3 regions of the Paenibacillus sp. sgz302115 genome follow, and region 1 is predicted to be linked to each of the others. Evidence: riboswitches for the same ligand, from Rfam matches in the RefSeq annotation. Region 1 holds a riboswitch; each other region holds the start of a gene.

Region 1 (10,078 bases):
TCAGCGGAGCGCTTACGGAAGCTATGGGTGTAATTAACAGTGACAACAAATCCGGTCGGGGAGCAATGGTAATCCTGCTGTCTGACGGCTTCAGTGAATTTGATACTTCAAAGGAATTGACGGATTATGTGAACCGTGGGATTGCTGTGAACACCATCGGTCTTGCGCTGGATGATCCGTCGGGTTCCACTTTGCTGCGGGATATCGCGGCTGCAACCGGCGGGCAGTATTATGATGTGACGGATGCGAACCGTCTTGGCGATGTGTTCCAGCAAATCTATGACCGCCTGGGCGACCGTACTCTACTTACAGTGCGCAGCGATTCGACGGCGGATAGCCCGTATTATGCGGGAGTGCGGATTTTGGCGCTGCTGCTGGTCGGAACTGCGCTTGGTATCGGGCTGGGCATTATGTTTGACAACCGCCATCTGGCCCGGAGTTTTGGTATCGGCGGCGCGGTGTCCGGCCTGTTCGCCGGATTGATTCTTGAATTTGGCCTGGACGGCCATTCCTTCGGGGACGCGATGACACGTCTGCTTGCGCTGCTTGTGCTAGCGGCCATTATCTCCTTGTTTACTTTTGTTGTGCCGGTGGGAGAAGGGCGTCTTTCCCGCAAAAGAGGAAGAAACGCAGACGTGTCCGCGTCCGAGGGATTCCAATCCCCGCGGAGAAACCGGGGCAGCAAAGGTTTTTGAAGCTGGATGGCTATGAAGCTATATCAGTTGAACTAAAGAAAACATAAAAAGGGCAGAAGTGACGGAGGGGAAGTTTGGAACTGTAGGAGCGGTAGCGTCCGCCTTTGTCTGCGGATTTCCACCGCGAATAGCGGTATAAATCAAGAAATCTGCAGACAACAGGGGCCGGAAGTCCAAACATTCCCCGGAGTTACGACCAGACGCCCATATGGAAATCAATAGTTCAACTTATATAGTCGGCCGTGAAGTTAAGGCAAAAATGAAAGTGAAGCAGAAAGCGAAAGGAGCATGCAGTCATGAGGTACGCCGAGGTTGATCCTTCCACACCGGCAATTACGGATGTAGTTTCCCGGGTGGAGGACCGGTTCTGTACGCTGCGATGGCGCTGGCCGGATGGCGTGCAGGCGGTATGCATTCACAAAGCTTCCACAGAAGCGCCGGATAGCGGAGAACTTCCGCCTTCCGGCATGAAGCTCTATACCCGTGAGGAGTACAAAGCGAATAACGGATACCGTGACCGGCTGGATGACATCGGTTTGGTGGAGTATACAGTATATGCCCGGCTTGCCGATAACGGGGAGACTGTGCTGGTGCGTCAGCTTGATGGTGCGAACCGGACGCTGGTCAGCGCGGGCAAGGCACGGATTTATTATTCAGTCCAGCAGAAAAAAGGGCTGTTCGGCAAACAAAAAACAGTACATATGACGATCACGGCCGAAGTGCCGGTATCGAAGGAGGTACTGTGTTATGTGAAAAAACGGGGCGGTCATCCGGCGTCCAAGGAGGATGGCGTGCTTTTCCCGTTCGTTCAAGATTTTGCTGCCGGACGCAATGTCCTGCCGCCGATTGAAATCGGCAAGGAGGATTCGGTACGGATCTTTTTCACCGATGGCCGCAAGTACGGATTATATTATGAGCTGGTGCCGGAGTGAACGGTCATGGGGCGATGCTGCGCTGGTGTGACAGGGAACGGAACGGTGGCAGTGCTGGTTGGCTTAGTTAATGCACGCTGCCTTCTAAGAAGCGGACGGACTTAACTGCACTTCATACAGCTAAAAGTGGCCGATTTATCCAAAACAAACCTTTAATTGTACTTTGTACACCTATATTTTGGGATTGACCCCAAATTAGCCGTTTTGCCCCTCGTTAGCTGCAGGAAATACAATTAAGTGGGCGGCGGCAGGCAGGAGCGTTAATATAGCTGTACAAAGTGCAGTTATAGCTATGCAGCGGGCTGGACGCAGGAACAGGGCGGCATGAGGCCGCCGGAGTGTTCAGCACAAATATGAATTCGCAGAAGCGGATCTTTCACAAAACTTAAGCGAATGCTTCCGAAGCGAGTTTTGTTCGAAGCAAACTCAAGGGAGCAGACGCTCACAAAACTTAAGCATATGCTTCCGAAGCAAGTTTTGCTGCACAGCATTTTCGCAGAAGCGGACCTTCCGCAAAACTTAAGCGAATGCTTCCGAAGCGAGTTTTGTTCGAAGCAAATTCAAGGGAGCAGACGCTCACAAAACTTAAGCATATGCTTCCGAAGCAAGTTTTGCTGCACAGCATTCCCGAAGAAGCGGATTTTCCGCAAAACTTTTAGGAGGACAAGAGATGTCTTTTTTTAGCCGGTTTATGAAGAAGAATCAAGCGCAGCCACGGCCGCTTTTTTACGATATTGTCTGTCCGTACTGCTTCACCCGGTTCGGGCCTGACGATGTGGTCTTTCGGGCCATGCACAGCCGTGAGGATGATGAGAATTATGCGCTGGGCGAAGACGACGCGCTGAACAAATACCGCGAGCGCTTCGGCCTCGATACGGTTGACGATATGGAAGCCATACTGAATCCGGCGGATATTCCGGAGGAGTACCATCATTATACAGATCACGTGCTGACCGGACTTACCGACCGCTACGGTGTGCTTACGCGCAGACGGCTTTGTCCGTCCTGCCATAACGAGCTGCCTGTGACTGCGGGCAAGGTTCCGAGCAATATTATCTCGATCATCGGCGCTTCCCAGGTTGGGAAGTCGGTGTATATGACCTCGCTGATTCATACGCTGCAGCATACGACGGCGGGGCATTTTGACGCAGCCTGCATGCCGCTGAATGCCGAGATCAGCCGCAAGTTCCGCACTCTGTACGAAGAGCCGCTGTTCGAGCGGGGGGATCTGCTGGCCTCGACGCAGAAGGAGAAGATGCAGGAGCCGTTTATTTTTCAATTTGTGTTCAAGGATGAATCCAAGCCGCCGCTGACACTGGTGTTCTTTGATGTGGCCGGTGAGGGAATGGTCGATCAGGACTATCTTGGGCTGCACGGCCAGCATATCCAAAACTCCGCCGGAATCCTGTTCATGGTCGATCCGCTGCAGATCCGCTCGATCCGCGAAAAGATCCGCATCAATATAGGTGACCGTCCGGGCGAATGGGTGTCGCAGTATGACGAGCCGCGCGACGTGGTGCTGACCCTGTTCGGCGATTTTATCGCCTACCAGGAGAAGAGCAAAACCGAGATTCCAACGGCGGTTGTGCTGGCCAAAAGTGACATGCTGCATTCGCTCAAGGATGAGGACGGCGATTATATCAAGTCCAACAGCAATGTGTTCAACAACTATGTGCACCGGAAAACGCTGAATCTGGACGAATTCCATAATATCAACGGCGAAATCCGCCGATTTATCGAGAAGGTGGACCGTCCGTTCAAGGATACGATGGATGTGTATTTTGCGAACACGGGGTATTTTGCCGTTTCCGCGCTGGGCAGCAATCCGGTGAATCAGCGGATAGAGGGTGTAGTCAGCCCGATCCGCGTGGACGAGCCATTCATCTGGCTGCTGCATAAGCTGAACTATATTGAGGGGAGCGACGGGCCGTGAACAGATTTTCAGGGTCCAAGATTACCCAGCAGATGTACACCCGGGAACGCCGCGGCGTGTATCGGGGGACAGAAGGCTTCGACACTGTAGCGAAGTCGGAGAGTCTGGACAATAATTTTGTCAAAAAAATTCTGCATCCGTTCTGTCTTTACGATGCTCCGGCAGAGCTTACGGCGCGCGGAGAGAAGAATGAGGAGCTGTATCCTGCCGCACTGCATTTGTTCCATACGGAATCGGGGGAGACGGTGCTTGGACAGAGCCGCTATAAGGCGGCGGATTTTACCGGGCAGCGGAGCGCTTTTTTCGCTCATAACTTTGTGGTGCCACCGGTTCGTTCGGAGGAGATTCTGGAGGGCTACCGGGCCTTTCTGCATGCCGATTTTGCCGAAAGCTATGCTGGAGAGCTGGGCGGGGAGCTGCCGGAGCTGGCGGCTATTCCTGTAATTGAGCAGGGGCAAGCTGTTGATCCGCAAAGTACCTTGCGTACACTCGGATTTACGGAAGACTTGTTCAAGGCGCTGCTGCAGGCAGTGATGTCCTCGGTAGCAGGCAAGAAAAAAATATATGTAGCCCTGGATGTACCGGTAACCGATTTGTCCCGGCGTGCGGTGGAACTGACGGAGGTTCTTTTCGCAGCTTTGCCTTACGATTTCCGCCGCAGATTGGGTGTGATCACTTACGCTAATGAGCCGAAAAGCCGCAAATATATCCATTTGACCTTTGTTGAAAAAGGCTCAATCCGCCCTGGTGACCGCAGCATTGAGAAGGATTTTGTGTTCGATCTGGCTTCGGGACGGGTCCTGAATACGGACTTTGGCGACTCGCGTCAGCCGTATGCTGAGCTGGCCTGGAAGACGCTGCAGCAGCCGGGACGCGGACTTGAGGATTTCGCCAGATTCGCTGACTCGCTGCTGACCGGCGAGAGCCTGGAACGCAAGCTGTCGCTTGCGGTGTACAACGAGCTGGCCGTATTTTATGAGATTGAGCAGGGCAATGAGAGTCTGTACACAGAGAATAAGCAGGCAGTGCTGGGCGGACTGCTGTCCTACCTGAAGCCGGAGGGGGCGCTTACGTCCCGTGTGCGGCTGAACGATATTTTCCTGGAACGCTTCGACCGCGAATATGATCTGATCCGCCAGAAAGGCATTCCGGTGCCGGAGATTCTGGAGCAGTTTGTGGAGTATTTTACGCTGAGGGGCCATAATTACCGGGTTAAAATCGTCGATTATTTCATCAACGGGATGCTGAATGCCCAGGCTGCGGGCCGTGAAGATGCGCTGTCGGCGGCTTACGGCATTATCGAGAGCAATGATGAGCTAAGCGCGTCCTTCTTCAAAAGAGTGCTGGCCCAGCCATACTTCCGCAAAGCGCTGCTGGAGCCTTATATGGAGCTTCGGCTGTCGGCGGCGGCAAAATCGGCTGAGGTTCTGCGGTTTGTGGCCCATTGGGGCAGGTTTTTGCCGGAAGCGCTCCAGCAGTCCTTTGTCCGCGATACCGTGAAGGACTATCTGCTGGAGAAGCTGCGGCAGGAGAGTGATCCGGTGGCGGCGGTGGCGGCGATCCACGAGTCGGTGGACAAGGCCGAAAAAGAGCGGCGCAGAGGCAGCGGGCTCTATCCCGAAGCTATGCTGCTGCTCGAGGAGCTGGAAACGGCGGCGGACCGCTTCCTGCTGAGCCGGGTGTCTTTGGACGAGCTGACACAGGAGCAGTTGCTGGAGATTTCTTTTTTGCGCTATCGGGATGTTGCTGATTGGCAGCCGCCTCTGGATTCAATTACCCGGCAAAAGATGGGCGCTCTCCGGGCCGCTTACCGCTGGTTCGGGGAGGAGAACCCGACTGAAGAGATATTTGTCGGTCTATCGCCGCGGGAGCTGGATGATGTGCAGCTGCTCGGACGGCGCTGGCTGAAGGAGTCGCGCAGCATCGAGCCGTTCGAACGTCTGCCGCTGGCTTTTTATCACAGCAGTGACCGTCAGGACGGGCCGCTAGATTATGACACGCTTTTGGAGCTGGTGAAGCGCAAGGCGGGAAATGACAAAGAGAAGGTGTACCGTTTCCTGGCCTGGTCACAGGGCAAACCGCTATTTTCTATATCGAATAAGAAGCTATGGCCGGGCTACCGGCGGGCGATTCTGAAATATTTCACGAGCAGTGACCGCGAGGCGTTCAAGAACCGGGATTTCCGCAAAAGCTATGTCTCCGCCGCAGGCCCGGCACTGCAAAATGTCTATAACGAAGCGCGCTCCCAGCTGGCTTCGCCGCTGGCGCGGTGGGTCAGCCGCAGCCGATTTCAAATCCTGATCTCCGGCTGCGTCATAGGTGTCCTGCTGATTGCTGCGATCATCACAATCAGCATGCTCCGGCAGGACAGCTCAGATACTGCCCTGCCGGAAGGCAGCGCGCTGCCAAGCGCTACGAACGGGGCCGGCGGGCTGCCACCCGCCACCGTCCGGCTTGGCAGCGGGGCAACCAGCGGCAGCCTGGTGTTCACCTTTGCTGCTGCCGCCGACTGCTCCGCCTTTCATCCGGCGGAGATCAGCGTAGTGTCCTCCGGCAATGTGACGGAGGACTACAAGGTCAAGGCGACGACCGGCAGCTGCCAGGTCGTCTCGCCGGAGGCGGCTGCTGGCGATGCAGCCGCAGGCTCTGGCGGCGCGTCTGCGAGCGCGCCTGCCGGGGGTGACGGCGCCGCAGGAGCGGGCGCCGGGTCTAAGGGCGGCGCGCAAGCCAGCGCGCCCACGGGTGCGGATGCCGCTGGTGCATCCGCAGGGGCTGACGGCGCCGCGCAAGGAGCGGGCGCCGGGTCCAAGGGCGGCGCGCAAGCGAGCGCGCCTGCCAAAGGCGCGGATGCCGCTGCCGCATCCGCAGGGGCTGACGGCGCGAACGAAGGCGCCGTGAACGAAGAGGCCGCGGGCGGGAACGCCGGCGCGGCCACGCCTTCACCTGCGGCGGGTGACACCGCGCAGGGAAGCCCGGGAGCCTCGGGAGCGGTGCCGGAGGCATCCGCATACGAGGTGACGGTGCAGCTGGAGGCCGGCGCGAAGCTGGCCGCCGGCGACGTGATCAAGGCAGGGGAGTACACGCTAACCCTGCAGCCGGCATTGGGTGCTGTAACAGACAGCACCCCGAGCGCTGGGGTGGATGCTTCTTCAGCCGCTGAACCTTCGCCCACGGCGAGCCCAAGTCCGGGCAAGAAAGCCAAATAAGATCAGCAGCTTGGGTTAAGCGCTGCGCACATGATCCTGAACAGCACGGTAAGCCGGGTTAGCGGCACGTGCTGTTCAGGATTTTTTTGCATATATTCCGGTAACCAGCAGCCGCTCACCTTACCCACAGTGAATCGACTTCCACAAATACCAGTAGAGGCTCAACTCAGCTCAATTTCCGGCTCCAGCGCATCTTTGCTAATTTTCGAATGCAGCTCATGAGCGCTAATTGGATTTTCTCCCACTAATTCAAGTAACAATCAAGATATTTCAGTATTAAGTGGAAAAAAGTAAACTAATCGAGCATATTTCGTCCTTTGGTGGGGAGAAACGCTGTTTTAATGATACTTTTTCCACCTATTTTCCCCCTGGAGACGGTGCTGGAGGAATTAGTGTACTTTTTTCCAACTATTTCTGCCGGCCGAGCCGCTTGCCCAGCGCCCTGCTCGTGCCACTCCCCATTATGCACCCCCTTTCGCCCCGATCCGCTACCCACGGTACTCCCCGCACCACTTACGCCCCGATCCGCTACCCACGGTACTCCCCGCACCACTTACGCCCCGATCCACTACCCACGGTACTCCCCGCACCACTTTCGCCCCGATCTGCTACCCAAGGTACTCCCCGCACCACTTACCACCACTCCCATTCCGCTGCGGCGATGAAACAGCTTTTCTATAGACATACACGGGAATACTAGATATGATTAAGAATATTAAAATTTTATAAGCTATTGAAAAAGGTGCGGGTTCTATTCGTGAAAACAATAGAATCAGCTTAAAAGGGAAGGCCGGTGCAAATCCGGCGCGGTCCCGCCACTGTAAATGCGGAGCGGCTCTTAGAGCGGCCACTGTCCGGGGAGAAGGATGGGAAGGCCAAGAGCAGCGATGAGGCATAAGCCAGGAGACCTGCCTTTTTCTTAACCGTTTCTATTCTTCGTGGGGTGAGAATGGGGAACATTGCAGATGGACTGCGTACGGAGCTTTGAGCACTGCAGCCTTAATTTGTATTCTTCCCGGGCCGCCCTTTACGAGGGCGGTCTTTTATGTTGCAGCAGTTGTTCTACTGCTGCGCGGTGCAATCCATTTTATAGAAAAGAGGTTGAAGATGAAGACAATTTTATCTGCCAAGTCCTTTACGCTTGGTCTGGTCTTATTGCTGGTGCTTTCGATTACAGGGAATGCTGTTGTTCCAGCGGGAGAGGCTTTTGCCGCAGCAGAGTCCTCCGCAACTACAGGAGTTAACAGTGTTACGGAAGCCGTATATGCGGCAGATGCTTCTGCAAATAAGGAATCCTTAGCCGTAGCCAATGCGGCGGCGGCATCCGGTGGAGAGGTTACGGTCTCGCAAGCTACATATACGGCTGCCGAGTATATTCTGGGCGGCGGTGTGGCATCCGAATGGCAGGCTATCGGTCTGGCCCAGGCGGGTTACCGTGTGCCGGAGAGCTATGCTCAGGCGCTCGCGCAGAAGGTGCAGACGGCGGGGGGCAGTTTCCCGAACGTTACGGACTATGCGCGGATAGTGCTCGCGGTGCGGGCGATTGGCGGTGACCCCACGAACTTTGCGGGCAGCGGCTCGGCAGCGGGCTATAATCTGCTGGAGCGCATCTATAATAGCGACAAAATCAGCGGCCAGACACTGAATGCTCCGGTATACGCGCTGCTTGCGCTGGATTCGGGCAGCTATACGCCTCCAGCCGATGCCAAATGGAATCAGGCAAAACTGCTGAGTGAAATTCTGTCCAAACAGAACAGCGACGGCGGCTTTGCGCTGTTGCCGGGAGCGAGCGACCCGGATATGACAGCGATTGTGCTGACGGCGCTGGCTGCGCATAAAAATGATCCCGCTGCAGGAGCAGCAGGGCAAAAAGCAGTAGCCTGGCTGTCTGCCAAGCAGGGCAGCAACGGCGGCTACGGAGATAGCAGCGAAAGTGTGGCCCAGGCCATTATCGGCCTGTCTTCTTACGGAGTGGACCCTGCCGGTGCAGAGTTCACCAAGAATGGAACGGAGCTTGTAGGCCGACTGCTAAGCTTCCGTCTCGCAAGCGGAGCTTTCGCCCATACGCAGGGCGGCAACGCTAATGTGCTGGCTACCGAGCAGGCTTTTCAGGCGCTGGTGGCTTATAACCTGTTCAGCGGCGGGGCAAACGGCAAGCTGTATGACTTTTCCAAACCGGTAGCGCAGAATCCGCTAGTCTATGTGCCGCTGGTGATCGAAGGACCGGAACAAACACTGGGCGAAGGCAAAGCCTATGCCAGCAATGCTCTCGACGCGCTTGAGAAGGTAGCTTTGGCGAAGGGGCTTAAGCTTACAAATCCTTCCGGCAGTTATGTTACAGGCATCGGCGGTATCTCAGCCGGAACCTACGGCGGCTATGACGGCTGGATGTACGCGGTATCCCGCGGCGGCGAATGGGTGAATCCTGATGTCGGAATGAAAGACTTCAAGCTGAAGGATTCAGACCGGCTGCTGGTCTACTATGCGGGAAGCGATACGCAGCTGGTAGATAAGGTTACCCTTTCCAAGGCGCAGCCAAGAGAAGGGGAAGCTTTTTCCGTCAATGTCACCAAAAAAACATGGGTATGGGACAATGCCACATCCACCCCCAGTCCGGTAACGGCAAATGCCGCCGGTGTGCAAGTGACGATTGGGAGTAAGACGGTAACTACGGACAAGGATGGCAAGGCTGTTTTTGCAGAGGGTCTTCCTGAGGGAGATTACACACTGAGCGTGACCGGCTACATTCCGGGGAATGCTCCGAGTGTCGCCAAATATTCGCAAGACTTAAAGGTTACCGCACGAAATGTAACAGCCACTCTGTCGGTTGAAGGACCGCAAGGTCCGGTTATTGACGGCACGCTGAAGGCGTATACTGCGCTGGAGGCACTGAAGAGTCTTACTGCGTCCGGCAATATTCCGCTGAAAATTACAGAGTCCTCTTTTGGCAGCTATGTTTCAGGGATTAATGGAATAGAGAGTGGAACGTATAAAGGTTATTGGAGCTTTGCAGTGCAGCGCGGCGGCGAATGGATCTACCCGTCTGTCGGGATGGGCGATTTTGTTCTGGAAGCCTCTGACCGGGTGCTGGTCTATTATGCCGGCGGGGATACCCAGGTGGTCAATACGGTGCAGGTTGCTCCAGCGCAGCCAAAGCCGGGAGAAGCTTTTACCGTTACAGTTACACAAAAGAAATGGGTATGGAATGATACCACATTGAGCAATGATCCGGTGACTTCCCCGGCAGCAGGGGTGCAGGTAACGATTGGCGGTACAACTGTAACTACGGATGGTCAAGGTACAGCTATCTTT
Region 2 (10,078 bases), on a different contig from region 1:
CCTCTCACGGATTGATGTGGCCTACCGGCTGTACAACGGTTCGGAAATGTATCACCGGTATCAGATTTTCGGATCGAAGGATAACGAGAACTGGATCGAACTGGTCAACAACAGCACTAATATGTGGGCAGGCTTCAACTCCGATAAGCTTGTCGGACAGTACCGGTATGTGAAGCTGAAGGTCAATGAAGTGCGGCGCGTTAACAACGATGCGCTCAGCAATGGCTGGGGCAGCGGTCTGGTAGAGGTACAGGTATATTCGACCTTGCCTGAGCCGTTCGTACTGACGCCGCCGAAGGCAAGTCTGGAATCGGGACCGTACCTGTATCCGCAAAAGGTGACGCTGTCTCCTCCGGCTGCCAATGCGAAAATCTATTACACGCTCGATGGCAGCACGCCTGCTGTAACCACTGCGACATACGCCACTTATCAGTATACGCAGCCGATTGCTCTGCCGATCGGTGAAACGACGCTGAAGGCCGTTGCAGTCATTGACGGGGAAACAAGCGGGGTGCTGGAAAAACATTATGTCCTGCAGGCGGACCGCGCCTCTCTGAACACAGCGGTTGCTGCGGCCAGGGCGCTCACTGAGGCCCACTATACGCCAGCAAGCTGGGCGGCGCTGCAAACGGCACTGGAGGCGGCTGTCGCTGTCCGTGATAACGGGCTGGCGACCGAGGCCGAGATTAAGGAAGCCATCGACGCGCTGCAGGCCGCAGTGGCAGATCTTACGCTGAAACCGCCTGCGTCTGCCGCGTTCACCTTAACGGGGCCTCCTAGCCTGATCGGCAATCAGACGTTTGACGCCATTTTCGGACTGAACACAGTAACGCAAAATGTGTATGCGCGCGAGTTCACCTTCCATTATGATCCGGCGCAGCTCGACTATATCTCGGCAGAGGCGCTGAAGCCCGGATATACAGTTGTTGAGGCGTCTGCTGAGCCGGGCGTAATCCGCTACATTGCGGCTGACGCACAGCCGGAGGGGGGCGGTACGGGTCCTTCGGCGCTGCTGAAAATACAGCTTCAGGCCAAGGTGCCGGAGCAGACCGTGACGAGCAGCGTGTATTTGTCCGATATCATTTTGACCGACAGCTCCGGCTTTGAAACAACGGTAACCGAAAGCGTCTACTACAGCTTCGAGATTACGGCAATCTCGAAAACGGCGTTGAGTGAAGCGGTTGTGAATGCGCGGGCGCTGTACGATGCCGCTGTAGAGGGCACTCTTGCAGGTCAATATCCGGCAGGCTCCAAGGCTGTTTTATGGACTTCGATTGAAGCGGCGGTGAAGGTGCTGAACAGCACTGTGGCTACTCAAGCGGAGATCGAGCAGGCGATCCTGCAATTGCAGGCAGCAGTTCAAGTTTTCAAAGCATCCGTAACTGCCGGGGTGGCCGGAGATTTGAACGGAGACGGCAAAGCGGGGCTGGACGACGTACTCCAACTGGTCAAGTTCTATTACGGCAAGAAGGCATCGGACCCGGGCTGGACGGAGTATGAGAAGGCGGATCTGAACAGGGACGGCATCATCGACATCGAGGATCTGTATGCGCTGGCGAGCCTGATTGTAGTCAGTCCATAAGAGAGGGGGCAATTTCGTTGAACAAGAAATTATTAGTAGTTGGTCTAGTCATTCTCATGCTCTGTTCCTTATGGCCTTCCGCGGGCTTTGCGGCGGATGAGCCGGAATTTTCCGTTAATGTCTCCAGGACAAAGGTGACGGCCGGCGAGCAGGTGGAGGTTCAGGTAAGTGTGAGCAAGGCCCGGGACTGGACGGCTTATGAGCTAAATTTGGGTTTTGATCCTGCAAAATGGTCTGTGAACAGCGATTCCTTTACCACGAATCTAAGCGGCGGCTTCAGCTCTATCGTCAATCCGGAGCTGCTGGACGCGGGCCAATTGCGCGCCGTTTACACGAAGCTGGGCAATGCGGCAGGCGATAGCGGGGCGGCAGTCCTCGGGAAGATCACCTTTACCGCCAAAGCGAACGGCACAAGCTCTTTTGCGCTGAAGACCATCAAAGTCAGACACAGCGGCGTCTGGTCTGTCTACACGCCTGATGCCAAGGCCTCTGTTACGGTTGCGAACAGCTCGAATGGAACGGGCGGCACCGGGACATTGCCGGACACAGCAGGCAAGCCCGGCGCAGCCGGAGGGGGACTCGTATTCAGAGCTGAACCCGATGAGAACGGAGTAGCATCGGTAAAGATTAATTCTGCCGGTCTACAGCAGGCAATCAGTCAGCTCAGCGGCAAAGACCTGACCATTGTTCTGCAGCCGGGAACGGGTGCCAAGCAGGTTGTAATCGAATTCCCGCTTGAAGAAATCCGGGGTGCGTTAGGGCAGAAGCTAAAGACAGTCACCATTAACAGCGGGTTGGCCAGCATCACGCTGAATGAGGCGTTTTTCGGCAAGGAAGCAGCCAAAACCGCGGGCAGTCTGCAGTTCTCTGTCGCGCAAGCTGGCTCTTCTTCCTTACCAGTGTCAGTACAGGATAAGGTCAGACCGGATGCGGTTATCTATGATTTCCAGTTGAAGCTGGATGGCAGCTCTGCGGGTGCTTTTGACAAGAAAGAAGTAACGGTGAAGGTGCCTTATACACTGCGGCCGGGCGAAAAGGCGAATAAGGTTGTAGTCTATTATGTAGCGGATAACGGTGCGCTGGAGCCGGTGAAGAGCACCAAATATGATCCGGCTTCGCAGACTGTAACGTTCCGTCCGCAGCATTTCAGCAAGTATGTACCGGCGCATGCCGATGTGACCTATAAGGATCTGTCCAAAGCCGAGTGGGCCAGAGAGTCCATTGAGGCCTTGGCGGCCAGAGAGGCGATCACCGGAGTGGGCAGCGGACAATTCGATCCGAATGGACGTCTCAGCCGGGCGCAGTTCATTACGATGCTTATCAATTCATTTGATCTGCAGGATGCCGCCGCCGTCTCCCCGTTCACAGATACTCAGCCGGGCACATGGTATTACACCTCTGTAGCCTCGGCCCAGAAGCTGGGCATTATCGAAGGCAAGCCGGATGGCAGCTTTGGAGTGAATGACAGCATTAGCCGTCAGGATCTGGCGGTCATGCTGTACCGGGCTTTCAAGGTTCTCGGGCTGGAGTTGGGCGGATCGGCGGCAGCGGATGCTGCATTCAGCGATAAAGCCGAGATTGCGCTGTACGCCTCCGAAGCCGTTGCGGCAATGCAGCAGCATGGGATTGTGAACGGCTTAAGCGGCAATGTCTTTGCACCTAAGGGGTTATCGACCCGGGCGCAGGCAGCGGTTATTTTGTACAGAACGCTTTTGCTCCATTAGGGTTTAGCCCTATGTAAGAATGATGCTACTGAAAAGCTGCTTCCGGGCGATACCCTGGGGCAGCTTTTTCTAGTATGTCCAGCGGGGATGAATGTCCCGGATGGGGGCTTGCGAGCCCTTTGATAGACAAGGCGCTTTTGTTGTTGACGAACCGAAAAGAAGAGTTTTATAATATTAATATAATCATTAAATAATTAATAAATATATTAATTTAAAGAGAGGCGGCATTTTTCATGGCTCAACGTATTGTGCTTAACGCGGATATCCGCAAGGGAACGATTAACCGGAACATCTACGGGCATTTCTCCGAGCATCTGGGACGCTGTATTTATGAAGGCATCTGGGTAGGAGAGGATTCACCGATTCCGAATACCAAGGGTATCCGCAATGATGTTGTGGAAGCGCTTAAGGAAATCAAGGTGCCGGTGCTGCGCTGGCCGGGCGGCTGTTTTGCCGATGAATACCACTGGAAGGACGGCATCGGGCCGCGTGAAGGCCGCAAACGGATGGTCAACACTCACTGGGGCGGCACGGTTGAGAACAACCATTTTGGCACCCATGAATTTATGGAGCTGTGCGCCATGCTGGAATGCGAGCCGTACATCAACGGCAATGTGGGCAGCGGTACGGTTCAGGAAATGTCGGAGTGGGTTGAGTACCTCACCTTTAACGGCGTCTCTCCGATGGCTGAGCTGAGACAGAAGAATGGACATCAGGAGCCTTGGGCTGTGAAGTATTTTGGCGTGGGCAACGAGAACTGGGGCTGTGGAGGAAATATGCGTCCTGAATATTACGCGGATCTGTACCGCCAATATCAGACGTATGTGCGCAACTACGGGGATAACCGCATCCACCGGATCGCCTGCGGCCCGAACTCGGATGATTACAACTGGACGGAAGTGCTGATGCGCGAAGCCTCCCGGTTTATGGATTCCATTACGCTGCATTACTATACGGTCCCTGGCACCTGGGAGCAGAAGGGTGCGGCTACCGGCTTTGAAGCTTCGGAATATTTCACAACGCTTGAAAAGGCGCTGCACATGGAAGAGCTGATTACCCGCCACAGTGTGATCATGGACAAATACGATCCCGAGAAAAGAGTCGGCCTGATCGTCGATGAGTGGGGAACCTGGTATGATGTGGAGCCGGGCACGAATCCCGGATTCCTGTACCAGCAGAACTCGATCCGCGACGCGCTGGTGGCCGGACTGACACTGAACATCTTCCACAAGCACAGCGACCGTGTGCGGATGGCGAACATTGCCCAGACGATCAACGTGCTGCAGGCGGTCATTCTGACCGAAGGGGAGAAAATGCTGCTTACTCCAACGTATCATGTGTTCAACATGTACAAGGTGCATCAGGATGCCGAGCTGCTGGATTTGACGGTGGAGAGCGGCTCTTACAGCATAGGCGGACGGGAAATCCCGGAAGTATCCGCTTCGGCTTCGGTCAACGCGGAAGGTGTGATTCACGTCAGCCTATGCAATCTGAACCATGCGTCTATAGCTACGCTTCCGCTGGAGCTGCGCGGTCTTGCAGGCCAAGCGGCAGATATCACCGCCACTACGCTTGCCGGGGCAAAGATTGACGCCCACAACACCTTCAGCGAGCCGGAAGCGGTTGTTCCACAGCCGTTCACTGCATTTACGCTGGAAGGCAATACGCTTACTGTAGAACTGCCGGCGATGTCGGTGACGGTACTGGAAATTACACCGAAGGCGTAAAAGGAGTACAGCTATGGCGACTACCACTGGCTGCAAAGGCTGCCGGGACGAATATAAGGTTACAGAAGCGCAGATTGCCCGTATTCTGGCATCCTCCATGTTCAATGAGGATAACACCGCTTCGGATCAAGTGTATGCGGAGCGCATTGCTCTCTGCGGAGCCTGCTCCAAGCTGCAGGACGGTGTGACCTGCACCGCCTGCGGCTGCATTATACCGGTTGTTGCGCGGCTCAAGGCGCGTGGCTGTCCGCTTCCCGGCGGCGGACTCTGGCAGCCGGTCACGGAATAAGCAGGCGGCGCAGAAGGCTTGCAGCCAGCGCCGCCTGAATTGAAAAGCCCCTATTCTCCGCATGCAAATGTGCAGCGGCGATAGGGGCTTTTTATTGTGCTTATGCCTTCGGCTTGAGCGGGACATCCTTCAGGTCACAACTTAAGGAGCAGCCGTTTCTTTGGCATCGGCGCTGTCCGTATAAAACAGCTCAACCAGCATGTCTTCATTATAGTTGCCAAAGCCTTTGCCGAAGAGTGTAAGTCCGCCGACATGCTCGGCATCCTCCTCCACCGACAGCCTGAAGGTCCACTGCTTGCTGCGGATGCCCACCTCATCCAGCGTCACCCCGGAGAGCTTGAGTCCGTCCATGTAAGTGCCTTTGGAAGTAATGCGCAGCTGTTTGAGCAGACCATACTGATTGGTAAGCGGATGCCACCAGGCGGGCGTATATTTGCCTCTGCTGTCTCCATAGTCACCGGGACTTGTCCAGTAGCCCAGCTTGACGCCATTCAGTGTAAAGGTGATGTCCGAGGGCCAATTATTATTGATGGACGGAGCCTCGGAGGCAATTTCCATCGTAATGACCAGTTCCTCCGGCTGCTCACTGGACAGCAGAAAGTTGGGGATCTTATACTCGACGTAGCCTTTGCCGAACCAGAGAATCCCCGCATTCATCCGCTCCAAATCCCAGAAATAACGCGGGTCGTCGAAACTGCCGATGATTTGCTCCGTAGTGGCAAGCCCGCAGGTCGGCTCAATCTGAAAGTCGGAATAATGCCCCACGGGCAGCTCGATGCGGTAGCTTTTGCGTTCGGCTCTCCCCGGGCCGGGAAAAATAATCTCCGCACCTTCTGCGGCTAGCGTGCAAATCTTTTGCAGACCGCTCCGCCCGGGGGCCATATGTGTCTGAATCAGCCCGGCAGTCTCCAGTTTGCGGACATGCATGGTCATAATGGCGCTGCTGAGCTTGGCCGCTGATGCCAGCTCCTTAACGTTCATTGGCTGAACGGCAAGCAGGCGGAGCATGCGGAGGCGCACGGCGCTTGATAAGGCTTCATATACAGGCAGTGATTCTTCGGTAAGATCGAGTTTCATAGACAGCCTCCAGGACAGGTTAGAAAATAAGAGTTCATATATAGTTAATAATTATATTATTCAAATGAGCTTCTTACAAGCTATGCAGCTCTTTACAGGCGCTTCCACTTTTATCACAGACACCGGCCGGCCATGTCCGTTATGATGTACAGGATGAATCAGCGATGAAAACAAGGTGCCTTTGATCGTACAAAGTACCTCAAGGGGTAACAGGGAATCGGGTGCAACTCCCGAGCGGTCCCGCCACTGTAAGGAAAAGCCAGCCTTCACGATGTCACTCGGCAGAGCGCCGGGGAAGACGGGGGTATGACGCCAGCATTCCAAGCCAGGAGACCTACCTTGTTTGCGCACACACGACTCTACGCGGATAGGAGCGGTGTACGAAGAGGTTCAGAGAAGAGGGTGTGCCTGCATAATCTTACCGGCGGGACAGCAGCCTTCTCTTTGTGATCTTTCGACGTACATATAACTCCCACCCTCTGAGGGCGGGAGTTTTTTGGTTTGCAGCAGAAGAACAACTGATGAAAGGATGGAGGAGAGAATGAGCAAGCGCAGTTTTTGCAGCTTCGCAGTGCTGGTTGGCGGGTTTACGGTTTATTTTGCGCTGAATGAGCCGGGTACAGCCGAAGCGATGCATATTATGGAGGGATTTTTGCCGATAGGATGGGCTGTGTTCTGGTGGGTGGCCTTTGTGCCGTTCTTTGTGCTTGGAATCATGAAGCTGAAAAAGATGACCCAAGACAATCCCGAGCTGAAGCTGCTGCTTGGGTTGTCGGGTGCGTTTACCTTTGTATTGTCCGCACTCAAAATGCCTTCGGTAACCGGGAGCAGCTCACACCCCACAGGGACGGGACTTGGCGCCGTGATGCTGGGGCCGCTGCCGATGAGCGTGATCGGCTCCATTGTGCTGCTGTTTCAGGCGCTTTTGCTGGCGCACGGCGGAATAACCACCCTCGGGGCGAATGCGTTCTCGATGGCTGTCGCGGGTCCTTTTGCTGGATATGCAGTCTATAAGCTGACGATGAAGCTTACGGAACGCGAAAAGCTGGCGGTATTCTGCGCAGCAGCGGCGGCTGATCTAATGACCTATGTTGTCACGTCCTTTCAGCTTGCGGCGGCTTTTCCGTCGGCGGACGGCGGTATGCTGGCTTCTTTTGTTAAATTCGGCGGCATATTTGCCGTGACCCAAATTCCGCTGGCCATCAGCGAGGGGTTGCTTACCGTGCTGCTGTGGAACTGGCTGAAGGCCTATAGCCCGCAGGAGCTGTCGCTCTTGAAACGGGGAGCCAAAGGAGGAAGCGCAGAGTGAAAAGCAAATGGAGAAACGGGCTGATGCTGCTGGCGGTTGTTCTGCTGGTGGTGCTGCCGCTGCTGCTGGTGAACGGGGAATTCGGCGGGGCCGACGATGCGGCCGAGGGAGCGATTTCGGAGATTGATCCTAACTATAAACCTTGGTTCAAGCCCCTGGCCGAGCTGCCGGGAGAGACGGAAAGTATGCTGTTTGCGCTGCAGGCGGCAATTGGAGCCGGAATTATCGGCTATACGATTGGTCTTATGAAGGGGAAACGGGAGCGGCAGCAGCAGAAATGATCAGAAGAATTGATGCGTTGTCCCACAGCAATGCGCTGCGGCAGCTCTCCCCGATGTGGAAAAGCCTGTTCGCCGCAGTCATGCTCGCGCTCTCCTATGTGCTGCATCCTGCGCTGCAGGCTGTTATTGCGCTGTGGATGATCCTGTGGTGCCTCCTGTATGCAAAAATCCCGCTCAGCGCCTACGGGCTGCTGTTCGGCACGGCGCTGCTGTTCTACCTCCTGAGCGTTCCGGCGCTCATGGTGGAGGTGGGCCGTCCAGCTGCAGGAGAGGCTGCGCTGTCATTGCCGCTGCCGGGGACGGCGCGGTACATCTACATTACAGCGGAGGGCGGATTGCGGGCGGGCGTGCTGCTGGCACGGGTAGCGGCATGCCTGTCCTGCTTCTTTTTTATTATGTTTACTACGCCGTTCGGTGAACTGCTGCAGGTGCTGCGCAGGCTGCGTATGCCGCAGATCGTGCTGGAGGTGATGCTGATTATGTACCGCTTCCTGTTTCTGCTAAACGATACGGCACACGGCATGCTGCTGGCCCGGCGGCTGCGCGGCGGCAAGAGAGGGTTCATGCCCAAGCTGCGGGAGGCTGCCGGAATGGCGGCAGCGCTGTTCGCAAGCACCATGCACCGTTATTACGGGCTGTCGCAGGGGCTTGTGGCCCGGGGCTTTACCGGGGAGATTCCTTTGCCGCCTTATGTGTCCCGCCCAGTGCCGCGGAGATTCGCTTTGGAGGCCTATGCCGGAATCGTACTTCTGCTGCTGGCACAGTTGTGGATTACATATCAATAGATGAAGTGAAATGAGCTGAAGAAGGAGAGCATTATGGACAACAAGGATTACTGTCTGGCCTTTGAGGGAGTGGTGTTCCGTTACCCGGACACGGCGGAGCCCGCACTGCGGGAGCTGACCGTCTCCATTCCCAAGGGTGGCAAAACAGCGGTGCTCGGCCACAACGGCTCCGGCAAATCCACCCTGTTTCTGCATGCCGTAGGCATTTTGCGGCCGCAGGCGGGGACGGTGCAGCAAGCGGGAAGCCCTGTATCCTACGCCAAAAAAGAGCTGGCCGCGCTGCGGCACAGAGTCGGCCTTGTTTTTCAGGACCCCGAGCAGCAGCTCATCTTAAGCACACCGCTGGAGGATGTGTCATTTGGGCTGCGGGGGATGGGGATGGATGAGGCGGCGATTCAGATGCGCTGCACTGCGGTGCTTGAGCAGATGAATCTGACAGCACTGAAGGATAAGCCGGTGCATCAGCTCAGCCTGGGCCAGAAAAAGCGTACTGCGCTCGCAGGTGTGCTGGCGATGGGACCGGAGCTGATTTTGCTGGATGAGCCAACGTCCTATTTAGACCCGGTGTCCGAGGCGCAGCTTCTGGAGGGGCTGGATACCATTCACCGCAAGGGCACTACGGTCGTTATGGCAACGCATGACATGAACCTGGCCTACCGCTGGGCGGACTGGATCATCGTCCTCGATCAGGGAAGCTGCGTTGCCTCCGGAACGCCGGAGGATATTTTTGCCCGGAGGGAAGCGCTGCAGGCGGTGGGCCTTGAGCTTCCGCTGCTGGCCGATCTGTGGCACAGCCTGCCCCGCCGCTTGACTGCAGGGCACAGCGCGCCCCGGAATGCGGGAGATTTCAAAGCGCTGCTGAGCGGGATGCTGGGCGATAGCGGGCAAGGGGATTTTTGAAAATGTAAGAGATATTAAGTTTCACTGAAACGGATACCTGAAGGCAAAAAGGAGAGTAGCTGTTTCGGATGCATAGGCTCCTTGTAAGGACGCCCAGCCGTTCTACTCGGAGCGCGATGTGAAGGGATTGCGGCAGCTAGTTTGATGTCCGCAGGTGTTTGAGGGTTTGCGTAGTTGTTTGGAGGCGGTTTGAATATTTTCGCCGTACTCCCTCCCGGTTTACGCAGCCTCTGTAATTGTAAAAGGTGCAATAGATTTTGAGCACAACTGGCTAAAAGAGTAATCTGGTGTATTTTGTGCAACAGAAATTTAGATAATGCACGTATTGCGGGAGTTTTGTTCGATTCTAGTGTATGAAGTGCAATAGAATTGTAGGTTCTTGTCTTTGGAGTAGATTCTGTTGT
Region 3 (10,078 bases), on a different contig from region 1:
GGTAGGCTTTGTCCAGGCCCATCAGGGTCAGGCGTTTGTTGGCGATGTATTTGATGTAGTCGCTCAGCTCGTTCATATCAATGCCCGGCACGTTGGTGAGCGTGTAATAGCCCCAGTTGGTCTCCAGCTCTACGGCACGGTCGATGGTGCGGTAGACATAATCCATGTTCTCCGGCGTGTTCAGCTCAGGGAAATCAACCAGAAGCTGCTTGAACACCTCTGCGAAGAAGTAGCAGTGCTGATTCTCGTCGCGCTGAATATAGGAGATCATCTGGCTGGTCGCCATCATTTTCTGGTCACGGGCCAGGTTGTAGAAGAAGGCGAAGGTGCTGTAGAAGAAAATCCCCTCCAGAATCAGATCCGCCACCAGCGCACGGAAGAAGGTCTCCTTGGATGGCGCATCGCGGAACTCCTGATAGATGTTCGAAATGAACTGGTTGCGCTCCAGCAGCACCGGATCATGCTTCCAGTACTCAAAAATCTCTTTCTGCTCGCTCTCCGAGACAATCGAAGACAGGACGTAGGAGTAGGACTGGTTGTGCACAACCTCCTGCTGCCCGATGATTGCCGAAATCGCCTCCAGAGAAGAGTCGGTAAAATACCGCTTCACATCGCCGACGAACATCGTCTGCATCGAATCGAGCACCGCCAGCAGGCCGATGTTGATTTTAAATACGCGTTGCTCCTCCGCTTCCAGCAGCGGGAACTGCTGCGCATCCTTCGACATCGGGATCTCGTCCGCGATCCAGTGGTTCAGCAGCAGCACCTTGTAGAGTTTATACATATGCGGCATGCGGATATCGTTCCAGTTCAGAATGCCCGAGCATTCCCCGTCGATGATGCGGGTGGACTGGTTCGGGGCTTCGGTATTAAAAATCTTTTGCAATTGCATTATTATTTCCCTCCTGTATTATGCATGAAGCGGTGTTCAGCCTGATATTCTCATTGAAACGACTATGACTATATAGTGAAACGTTTGAAAGAAAGAACGCTATTATGGCAGCCTCCGTGCAGATAAATGTATTTACTGCAGTTATTTACTGCTGTGGAGCCTTTTCATGAGCTATAACTGTAGTTTCTGCAATTAAAAATAGAGAATTCCTGCAATTTAGCCGATTTCCGCCTGGATAATTGTACAGAGTGCAGCTAAATTGTGTTTATCTGCCAAATGCCAGGCTATAGCTGTACAAAGTGCAGTTATTCGGCAAGGCAGGGCGGTGCGTGTGGAGCTGAAGAGGCGAGAAAGATCGCCGAAGGCTCTGCACCGGAAAGCCTTCCGGCGCAAAACCGGCAATCCTCAGTCTAAGCTGTCTGCGGATTCCGCCGCGAACAGCGGCCGGAAGCCCCAACGTTCCTCGTAGTGACGAATACATCACCGTTTTTCTATGCAAGGCATTAAGATAATTAGCTCGCGCAAGACTCGCACTCTTCTATAGTCAAGGCACGGCTCCGCACGTAATAGGTCGATTTCAGTCCGCCCTTCCAGGCGTTCAGGTGCAGCGCCAGGAAATCGGTGGCCTTGATGTCCGGAGTCACGTACAGGTTGAAGCTCTGTCCCTGGTCAACGTGGCGCTGGCGGGCCGAGGCCATGCGGATTGACCAGTTCTGGTCAATTAGGAACGCCGTTTTGTAGTACCAGATTGTCTTCTCGGACAGATCCGGGGCCGGGTTGGCGATCTTGTAGGTGGTTTTCTCCTCGTAGGAGAGCAGCTCGTAGAGCGGATCAATGCTGGCTGTGGAGCCGGCGATGATCGAGGTCGAGCCGTTCGGGGCAATCGCGAACATCCAGGCGTTGCGCACGCCGTCAGCAGCGACTTCCTGCTGCAGCTGACGCCATTGCTCAGTCGTCACATATTTGCCTTCCTGCTCGCCGCTGGTATAGCCGCGTGAGGTGAAGTAAGCGCCAGTCTCCCAGTCAGAGCCGGCAAACTTCGGATAACGGCCCTTCTCGCGGGCCAGTTCAAGGCTAGAGCGCACTAGCAAATAGTTAATGTGCTCGTACAGATGATTGTTGTATTCCACGGCTTCCTCGGACTCCCAGCGGATGCCCTCCAGCGCCAGCAGGTGATGCAGGCCGAAGGTGCCGAGACCGACAGCACGGTATTGGCTGTTCGTATACTGAGCCTGCAGCACTTCAATATTGTTGATGTCGATAACATTGTCGAGCATGCGGACCTGAATCGGCACCAGACGCTCCAGCACACCGGCCGGAACAGCGCGGGCCAGGTGGATGGAGTTCAGGTTGCAGACTACGAAATCGCCGGGGATTTTGGAGATGACAATCCGGGTCTGGCCGTCCTTCGTAACAAGCTCCTCCTGCTCGATCACTGTAGCCGACTGATTCTGCATAATCTCCGTGCACAGGTTGGAGGAGAAGACCATCCCCTGGTGGCGGTTCGGGTTGGAACGGTTCACCGTGTCACGATAGAACATGTAAGGCGTACCCGTTTCAAGCTGCGATTTCATAATCCGCTTCATGATGTCGATGGCCGGAACCGTGATGCGGGAGAGCTCCAGATTGGCGGTAGCTTCGGCATATTTTTCGCGGAATGTGCCTTGCCCCAGCTCCTCGTCATAGAAGTCTTCCAGACCCAGTGCGCGTCCATTGGCATCCTTCCAGCCCATAACCTTCTTCACTTCATGCGGGCAGAACAGATTCCAGTGGCCGCGGGCCTCCACAGCCTCCATGAACAGATCGGGCAGGCAGACGCCGTGGAACACGTCATGCGCGCGCATCCGCTCGTCGCCGTTGTTCAGCTTGAGGTCGAGGAAGGCGAGAATGTCTTTGTGGAAGACGTCAAGGTAGACGGCGACGGCGCCTTTGCGCGTGCCAAGCTGATCTACGCTGACAGCGGTATTGTTGAGTTGGCGAATCCAAGGGATGACGCCGGAGCTGGTGTTCTTGTGACCGCGGATATCGGAGCCGCGGGCCCGCACCTTGCCGAGATAGACGCCGATGCCTCCGCCCATTTTGCTGAGCCGGGCCACATCGGTGTTGGAGTCGAAGATGCCTTCGAGGGAGTCGTCCACAGTGTCGATGAAGCAGCTGGAGAGCTGCCCGGCAACCTTTTTACCTGCGTTGGACATAGTTGGTGTAGCAGCGGTCATGTAGATGTTGCTCATCGCCCAGTAGGCTTCTTTTACCAGATCCAGGCGTTTCTCTTCCGGCTCAGTGTGCATGAGGAACATGGCGATGATCATATAGCGCTCCTGCGGCAGCTCCATTACACGCCCGTCAAAATCATGAGCCAGATAACGGTCCGAGAGAGTCAAAAGGCCGATATAATCGAACAGCAGGTCGCGCGTATAGTCGATGCAGCCGCCAAGCTCCACAATCTGCTCCTTGGTATAGTAGGTAAGCAGCTCTTCGCGGTAGATGCCTTTTTTGACCAGATCGGTGATCAGGGGGTAGAGCTCGCCATACGGTTCGTCCGGGTAGGCTTTGTAGCGGCGGTTGACGGCAGCTTTTTTGTACAGGGAAGTCAAAAGCGACCGCGCAGCAGCAAACTTCCAGTCCGGCTCCTCCTTGGTTACAAGCTCAAGGGCGCTCATCGTGAAGGCGCTGCTGATCTCTTCTCCGCTAACCTCGTCACGGCGCAGCTTGGACTGCACTCCGCGCAGCAGAGTTTCTTTGCTTAGCTGGTCAAGACCTTTCAGGATACGGTCGGCGTATACGGAGAGGCGGATTTCATCAAAAGCCAATTGGCGGTTGTCGGGTTTCACTACGAGCTGTGGCATGGTTCATACATCCCTTCATTTTTTTGGGTATAATTTTCAATATCAAAAATTGAACTATATGAGCGCAGAAGGCGGCCCGCATTTACGCTTGGCCTGCCTTTTGAAAGTTAACGTAAGTTATAGCTCAGCCGGTTGCCAGTGTACGATCTCCGTACCGGCAAGACTGGCTGGAATGTTAATAATCCGCTGGTTGCTGCTTCCCCGGTAGGGGAGGGTGGTGTCTTTAAGCTCTTCCACAAATCGGCCGTCAATGACCACGTGGCACAAGGACAGCAGGTTCCACTCCGGTGAGCCGGGAGCGGCTGTAAGCTCTTCGTAAGTATAGCCTGTGTAAATCCAGATAGAGAAGTCCGGCAGCACACTGCGCAGCTCCTGAATGAAGCCCGCAGCCTCCTCTGCCGAGAAAAAAGGATCGCCGCCTGCCAGCGTCAGCCCGTCCAGCAGCGGATTTGCGGCCATTTCCGCAATAATCTCCCGCTGACGCTCCAGGGTGAAGGGCTCGCCGAAATTGAAATTCCAGGTCTTCGGATTGAAGCAGCCCGGGCAGCGGTGGCGGCAGCCGCTGAGGAAGATGACGGCCCGCATGCCCTCTCCCTCGTTGATTGATTCAGGGTAGTAGCCGCAAATATTCATAGATGCTTAACGCGATCCCGTACTTCGGCTTGCTTGGCGGCGTTGAAGCGGGTCTGATAATCGCCGGTCAGATAGCCGGTTACCCGGCGCAGGCGGCGGATATGCACATCGTTCTCATGCGCGTCGCAGGAAGGGCAGTTCGTGCCGATCACACCTTCATAGCCGCAGGCCGAGCAGCGGTCAATCGGATGGTTGATGCTGAAGTAGCTGACCTGCTGCTCAAGCGCGTACTTGATGATCTTCACAAAAGCCGCCGGATTGCTGCGGGCATTGCCGTTCAACTCGACATAAGAGATCGCGCCGGCGTTGCAATATTCGTGGAACGGAGCTTCCAGGCTGATCTTCTGGGCTGCGCTTAGCTCATGATAGACCGGGACATGGAAGGAGTTCGTATAGTATTCACGGTCGGTAACGCCCGGAATGGAACCAAGCACCTTGCGGTCCACCTTCGTGAATTTGCCGGACAGTCCTTCAGCCGGTGTGGCGAACAGCGTGATGTTGAGGTTAAGCTCCTCGCTCTTGCGGTCGCAGTATTCCCGCATATGGCGGACGATGGCGAGCGCTTTGGAATGAATCTCCATATCCTCGCCATGGTGCTTGCCGTACATCGCCTTCATGCACTCTGCCATCCCGATGAAGCCGATGGACAGACTGCCGTGCTTCAGCAGCTCTCCTACGCTATCCTCAGGGGCCAGCTCTTGACCGCCTTCCCAGACCCCTTCGCGCATCATGAAATCGGAGGCTTTGGCCTTCTGAGCAGCCTGAATGCGGAAGCGGTGGAGCAGCCCATCCAGAGCGATGTCCATGTAATGGTTCAGATCATCATAGAAGCCTTGCTCGTCGGCTACCAGGCGGCGGCCTGTAACCGTGCCGTGAGCCAGCCCGAGACGCACCAGGTTGAGTGTGTTGAAGGACAGATTGCCTTTGCCGGAGCAGTGGTTGCGTCCGAAGCGGTCGCCCAGTACCCGGGTGCGGCAGCCCATTGTCGCAAATTCAGTATCCGGGTCAGCCGGATCATAATACTGCAGGTTGAGCGGCGCATCGAGATTAGCGAAGTTCGGATACAGTCTGCGCGCGGAGCACTCGGCGGCCTTTAGGAACAGCTCATAGTTAGGATCGCCCTGCTGCTGGTTGACACCTTGCTTGCATTTGAAGATCTGGATAGGGAACACCGGCGTTTCACCGCTGCCCAGGCCGTTCATGGTCGCCGTCAGCAGTGAGCTGATGACGAGCTGGCCCTCTGGCGAAGTGCAGGTACCATAGTTAATGCTGGTAAAAGGAATCTGACCGCCCGAGCGGCTGGACATCGTATTCAGGTTATGTATCATGCTCTCTGCCGCCTGCAGCGTCTCGCTCTCCGTCTCCTTCAGGGCAAAGCGGAAGGCCCGAGGGTACTGCTCGGCCAGATCGCTGCGGCTCATGGTAACCTCGCCGAGATGCTCGCCGGCTTGTCCTTCTTCGAAGTACTCCAGTCCTTTACGGAACAGCTTGGCGAAGGATTTCGTTACATAAGGAGCCAGATCGAAATCCAGCTTGTTGGCGGATACGCCGCCGTACTGGGCATTTTGCTGAGACTGGAAAATAATCGCCACCAGCGACATCGCGGTCATAATCGAGTTCGGTGGCCGCACACTGCCGTTGCCGGTGTTGAAGCCTTCGCGGAGCAGCCGCTCGAACGGGATAAAGATGCAGTTGGTTGTTCCGATGACGTACTGGTCCAGGTCATGGACATACACCACATTATCGAGGGAAGCCTGCACGAGCTGCGGCGGCATTGTGAAGTTGCGGGCATACCACTTGGAGTATTCACTGCCGAACTTGCTCATTTTGCCGGAAAAGCTCTCCCCGTTCAAATTGGCATTCTCACGCAGCAGATCCAAATCCCGGCTGTCGATAATATCGCGCCCCAAATGGATAACTTCCTCTAACATAACCTCTTGTGTAGTTTGTTCAGCGTTGTACCGTTTCTCCAGCAGCGTCATTGTGCAGCACTCTCCTCTCGATATATAAGAACGTTCTAACCAGGCTAACTGACATTAATAAAAAAGCATCTCCCGCCGAGGAAGACGGAAAATGCCCGGATGCGTAGCGCAAATAACCGGAGCGCGGATATTTGCGGATGGTCTCCATGGAAATAAGCTTTCCCGCAGAAGCCGATACCTGAAGGCAATAAGGATTATCGCCTTCAGGTATCGGCAGCCTTGGCTCCCCGTCTTAGGGAAGGCTAAATCTGCTTGTGCAGGCCGCATGCGGACACCTCTCCTGTTCCTCGCAGGCGTAAATAATGGTGCCCGGAAACAGGCAGGTCTCCTGGCTCCCGGTGAATCCTTAAGGCGCCTTCCCAAGGGGAATGACCCTCAGTGGCATGAGCCTCAGGATACTGCTCTGCAGCGCTTCATGACGCTGTCGAGCATCCGGTTACAGTGGCGGGACCACAGCGGATTTGCACCGCGCTTCCCTATTAAGCTTCAGCACTCCTGTAGAGGTGAAGCACCTGATTCCACTATATTTTGTTGTCGCTATATAAAATTAACCCAATATATTGTGTTTGTAAATACTTTTTTGCAAGTCCGCGCCCCGGGCGGGTTCAGCCGCTTTACGCACAGATGATCCACAGCTAGTCCACAGATGTTCCGGAGTTAGTCCACAATTCATCCACAGATAATCCACAGAATAACGACAAATTTTGCCGGATCCGATTCATAAATTGTCCCAAAAAACGCCACAAAGGCTTCATATCTGCAGTGAGTGCAATCATAGGATTTCGAGGGAAGGGATGCTGGGGCTTCAGGCGATTTGTGACGCCAGACAGGAGTTGTTACAATAGAAGGGACTGGAGACTTATATATAGGAGGGATTTCGAATGGCTATTGGCGAAGTAACCGTAATTCCGATCGGCACAGGCAGCACCAGCCTCAGCAGCTATGTGGCCGGTATGCAGCGAGTGCTGGAGACGGTGGAGGGCATTACCTACGAGCTGACATCTATGGGCACAATTATCGAAGGACCGCTGCCGCGGATTCTCGCTGCTGTAGAAGCGCTGCACGAATCTCCTTTTAGAGCGGGTGCACAGCGTGTCTCTACTTCACTTAAGATAGATGACCGCCGCGACAAGGTCTCTACGAGCCGCAGCAAGCTGGAGTCGGTGGAGCGCAAGCTGCTGGAGCAATAGTTCCGGGAGACTAGACCGAAGGAAGAGCGGGCAGGCTGGGGTTAAAGGCAAGGACTATGAGAGAAAGGGTTGCGTTTTTCTCCAGACGCTGTATAATGTATTTTGTTTGACAGAAAAAGTATGCTTTAAGCTGGTGTAGCTCAGGGGTAGAGCAACGCACTCGTAATGCGTAGGCCGGGGGTTCAATTCCCTTCACCAGCATCCTTAAGAATTCAATCATGGCGCGGCTTCCGGGGTTTTGGGGGTCGTGCTTTTTTTGTGGGGAAAAAATATCCATGTTATTCTGAAATACTCGAATAACATGGAAGTGAATTCAATGGGAAAAGGTATATCCCTCGAATACTTTTAGCCCTTCGGCATTTAATACTTTTTCTATTACGACCGGCTTATGTGGACTTTTTTCGATAACTTCCTTACATGAAATCATTATATTACTGCCTGCAATTTCTGCCAGCTGATCATGTGACACACTATAGACTATTTTTCCTAAATTAGACCATACCATAGCTCCTGTACACATTACGCAAGGTTCACAGCTGGTATACAAAGTATATTCATTAAGATCAAAAATGTTGTTCTCAGAGCAAAAAGTGCGTATAAGTCCAATTTCAACATGATGTGTAGGATCACAATAACTATTTATTTTATTTTCTCCATACATTACAATTTCGTTATTTTTTACTAAGATTGCACCGAAGGGTTCATTTCCCTCTTCTCTAGCCTTAAAAGCCATTTTTATAGCTACTTCAATAAATTGTTCATCGTTATTTATCATAAATAGCACCTCCTGTATAACACTACTATAACATTTAGGCGGGTGGCATTTCGCATGGCAAAATCATGGTTAGACCTTTAAAGCACAGTTTACGGACTTTCGGGGAGATTTACATATTGTTCCATATCCAATATACTAAACAGTATTGAGTTCGGAAAGTGCCGACAACAATATGGATAGGGGCGTGAAGAAATGGTGTCGCAGCCAGGTATATTTTTTGGAGGATTTAGTGTATTTGCATTCTTAGTTTGGCTGGTATGCACTGGACTAGGGATCTATGCTTTTGTTCTATTTGTGAAGCTTGCACGCAGAGGGATTGTGGCTTTGGATCTATATAATCATGCCAAAAATCTTGAAATCCGCCAGCGGTATGAGTCCGTTAATAAGGATGGTAATGATGAGCACTAAGAAAAAATCCGTAATCCTATTCACAGCTTTACTGATCTTCATGGCGGCCTTTTTGCAGCCTGGACTTATCTACGCGGCGGTTGACGGAACTGTTATCGACAGTGGAACAAAAGATAGGCTGACAGAGCAATATGGGCTTGAAAAACCGGAGCCGTCAACTTCGCCCTCCCCGGGTGGAATTGATGCGGGAACAAGCGCCCCGGCTTTATTTTTTGTTGCAATGCATAGGATGATTGTTAATCCTTATCTTTATATGATTCCAGAGCTTATACACCATTGGATTCATTGGAATGGGGGAAGCCTACATGCAGAATGAACGGGTGAAATTTATAAATCCTGAAACCTTGCCGGTATCCTCCGGGTACACGAGTGTGGTGGAAGTCAGGAATGCACGGACGCTCTATATCTCCGGACAGATAGCCATGAACAAGGATGGCCAAGTTGTAGGGGCAGGGGATCTGGCGGCACAGACAAAGCAAGTATTTGAAAATATCAAAGGCGCCTTGGAGGCTGCGGAAGCCAGCTTTGATGATGTGGTGAAATTGACGTTTTTTGTGACCGACATTTCCAAAATGCAGGTTGTCCGGGATATTCGGGACCAGTACATCAATACCCTCAATCCGCCGGCCAGCTCAGCAGTTGAAGTCCGCAAGCTGATCAGGGATGATCTGTTGATTGAGATTGAGGCCATCGCCGCCGGGAGCTTATAGAGCTTTGGATTGCATTTTTTGTTAGGGTGAGGAGGCGGCGACAATGAGATGCTTGACGATCCGGCAGCCCTGGGCGACATTGGCCGCTCTTGGAGAAAAGCAATTCGAAACCCGTTCATGGAGAACATCTTATCGCGGTGAACTGGCTATTCATGCCGGGATGGGCATAGACAAGTCCGTGTGCAGACAAGAGCCGTATAAATCGGTATTGGCCCGGCACGGATTCACCGCTGACAATCTGCCCGCCGGAGCCATTATCGCCACATGCCGCCTTACCGAGTGCCATGAGGTGACTCCTGAGAATGCCGGGGAGGGTTGGCCGGGCGGCAATGAATATATTTTTGGCGATTATGCTGAAGGGCGGTTTGCCTGGAAGCTGGAAGGTGCAGATTTGCTTGCTGACCCCATACCTGCTAAAGGACGGCTGAGTTTCTGGGAGCACCCTGTCCCGGAGAGGGAGTAGTATTCTCTTTGGGGAGCTATCCAAGCTGTTTAGTGGTATGATTGGGTTAGCTCGCGGGTAATCTTAGTATATATGTTTTGAAGCGCAGTCTTGCGCCAGGAGCTAATCCGGATACACAGGAAAGGGCGTATGCATAAGGAATGGGAAGTCTTCTTATTGCGTGGCTTTGTATGCTTTGC

What was found. Region 1 has a riboswitch for cobalamin ahead of AC0LWN_RS22955 (DUF4430 domain-containing protein). Riboswitches for the same ligand answer to the same signal wherever they lie in the genome.
Region 2: it holds a riboswitch for cobalamin, as region 1 does, so the genes downstream of both, AC0LWN_RS24905 (energy-coupling factor ABC transporter permease) here and AC0LWN_RS22955 (DUF4430 domain-containing protein) in region 1, are expected to answer to the same signal.
Region 3: it holds a riboswitch for cobalamin, as region 1 does, so the genes downstream of both, AC0LWN_RS29670 (anaerobic ribonucleoside triphosphate reductase) here and AC0LWN_RS22955 (DUF4430 domain-containing protein) in region 1, are expected to answer to the same signal.

The regions. Positions count from the first base shown of each region.
Region 1 covers NZ_JBVYOK010000014.1:108,451-118,528, forward strand. The annotation lists gene AC0LWN_RS22935 (vWA domain-containing protein) at 1-695, shown strand, start outside; gene AC0LWN_RS22940 (beta-mannanase) at 992-1,627, shown strand; gene AC0LWN_RS22945 (hypothetical protein) at 2,298-3,560, shown strand; gene AC0LWN_RS22950 (GAP1-N2 domain-containing protein) at 3,557-6,766, shown strand; cobalamin riboswitch at 7,490-7,696, shown strand; gene AC0LWN_RS22955 (DUF4430 domain-containing protein) at 7,874-10,078, shown strand, end outside.
Region 2 covers NZ_JBVYOK010000017.1:84,895-94,972, forward strand. The annotation lists gene AC0LWN_RS24880 (FN3 associated domain-containing protein) at 1-1,582, shown strand, start outside; gene AC0LWN_RS24885 (S-layer homology domain-containing protein) at 1,600-3,306, shown strand; gene AC0LWN_RS24890 (alpha-N-arabinofuranosidase) at 3,540-5,033, shown strand; gene AC0LWN_RS24895 (DUF6171 family protein) at 5,047-5,322, shown strand; gene AC0LWN_RS24900 (ArsR/SmtB family transcription factor) at 5,464-6,399, opposite strand; cobalamin riboswitch at 6,556-6,755, shown strand; gene AC0LWN_RS24905 (energy-coupling factor ABC transporter permease) at 6,941-7,708, shown strand; gene AC0LWN_RS24910 (energy-coupling factor ABC transporter substrate-binding protein) at 7,705-7,989, shown strand; gene cbiQ (cobalt ECF transporter T component CbiQ) at 7,986-8,774, shown strand; gene AC0LWN_RS24920 (energy-coupling factor ABC transporter ATP-binding protein) at 8,808-9,674, shown strand.
Region 3 covers NZ_JBVYOK010000029.1:49,181-59,258, forward strand. The annotation lists gene AC0LWN_RS29655 (ribonucleotide-diphosphate reductase subunit beta) at 1-892, opposite strand, end outside; gene AC0LWN_RS29660 (ribonucleoside-diphosphate reductase subunit alpha) at 1,405-3,738, opposite strand; gene nrdG (anaerobic ribonucleoside-triphosphate reductase activating protein) at 3,856-4,371, opposite strand; gene AC0LWN_RS29670 (anaerobic ribonucleoside triphosphate reductase) at 4,368-6,353, opposite strand; cobalamin riboswitch at 6,655-6,884, opposite strand; gene AC0LWN_RS29675 (MTH1187 family thiamine-binding protein) at 7,235-7,543, shown strand; tRNA gene AC0LWN_RS29680 (tRNA-Thr) at 7,673-7,744, shown strand; gene AC0LWN_RS29685 (nucleoside deaminase) at 7,857-8,318, opposite strand; gene AC0LWN_RS29690 (hypothetical protein) at 8,511-8,726, shown strand; gene AC0LWN_RS29695 (hypothetical protein) at 8,716-9,042, shown strand; gene AC0LWN_RS29700 (RidA family protein) at 9,032-9,436, shown strand; gene AC0LWN_RS29705 (ASCH domain-containing protein) at 9,480-9,899, shown strand.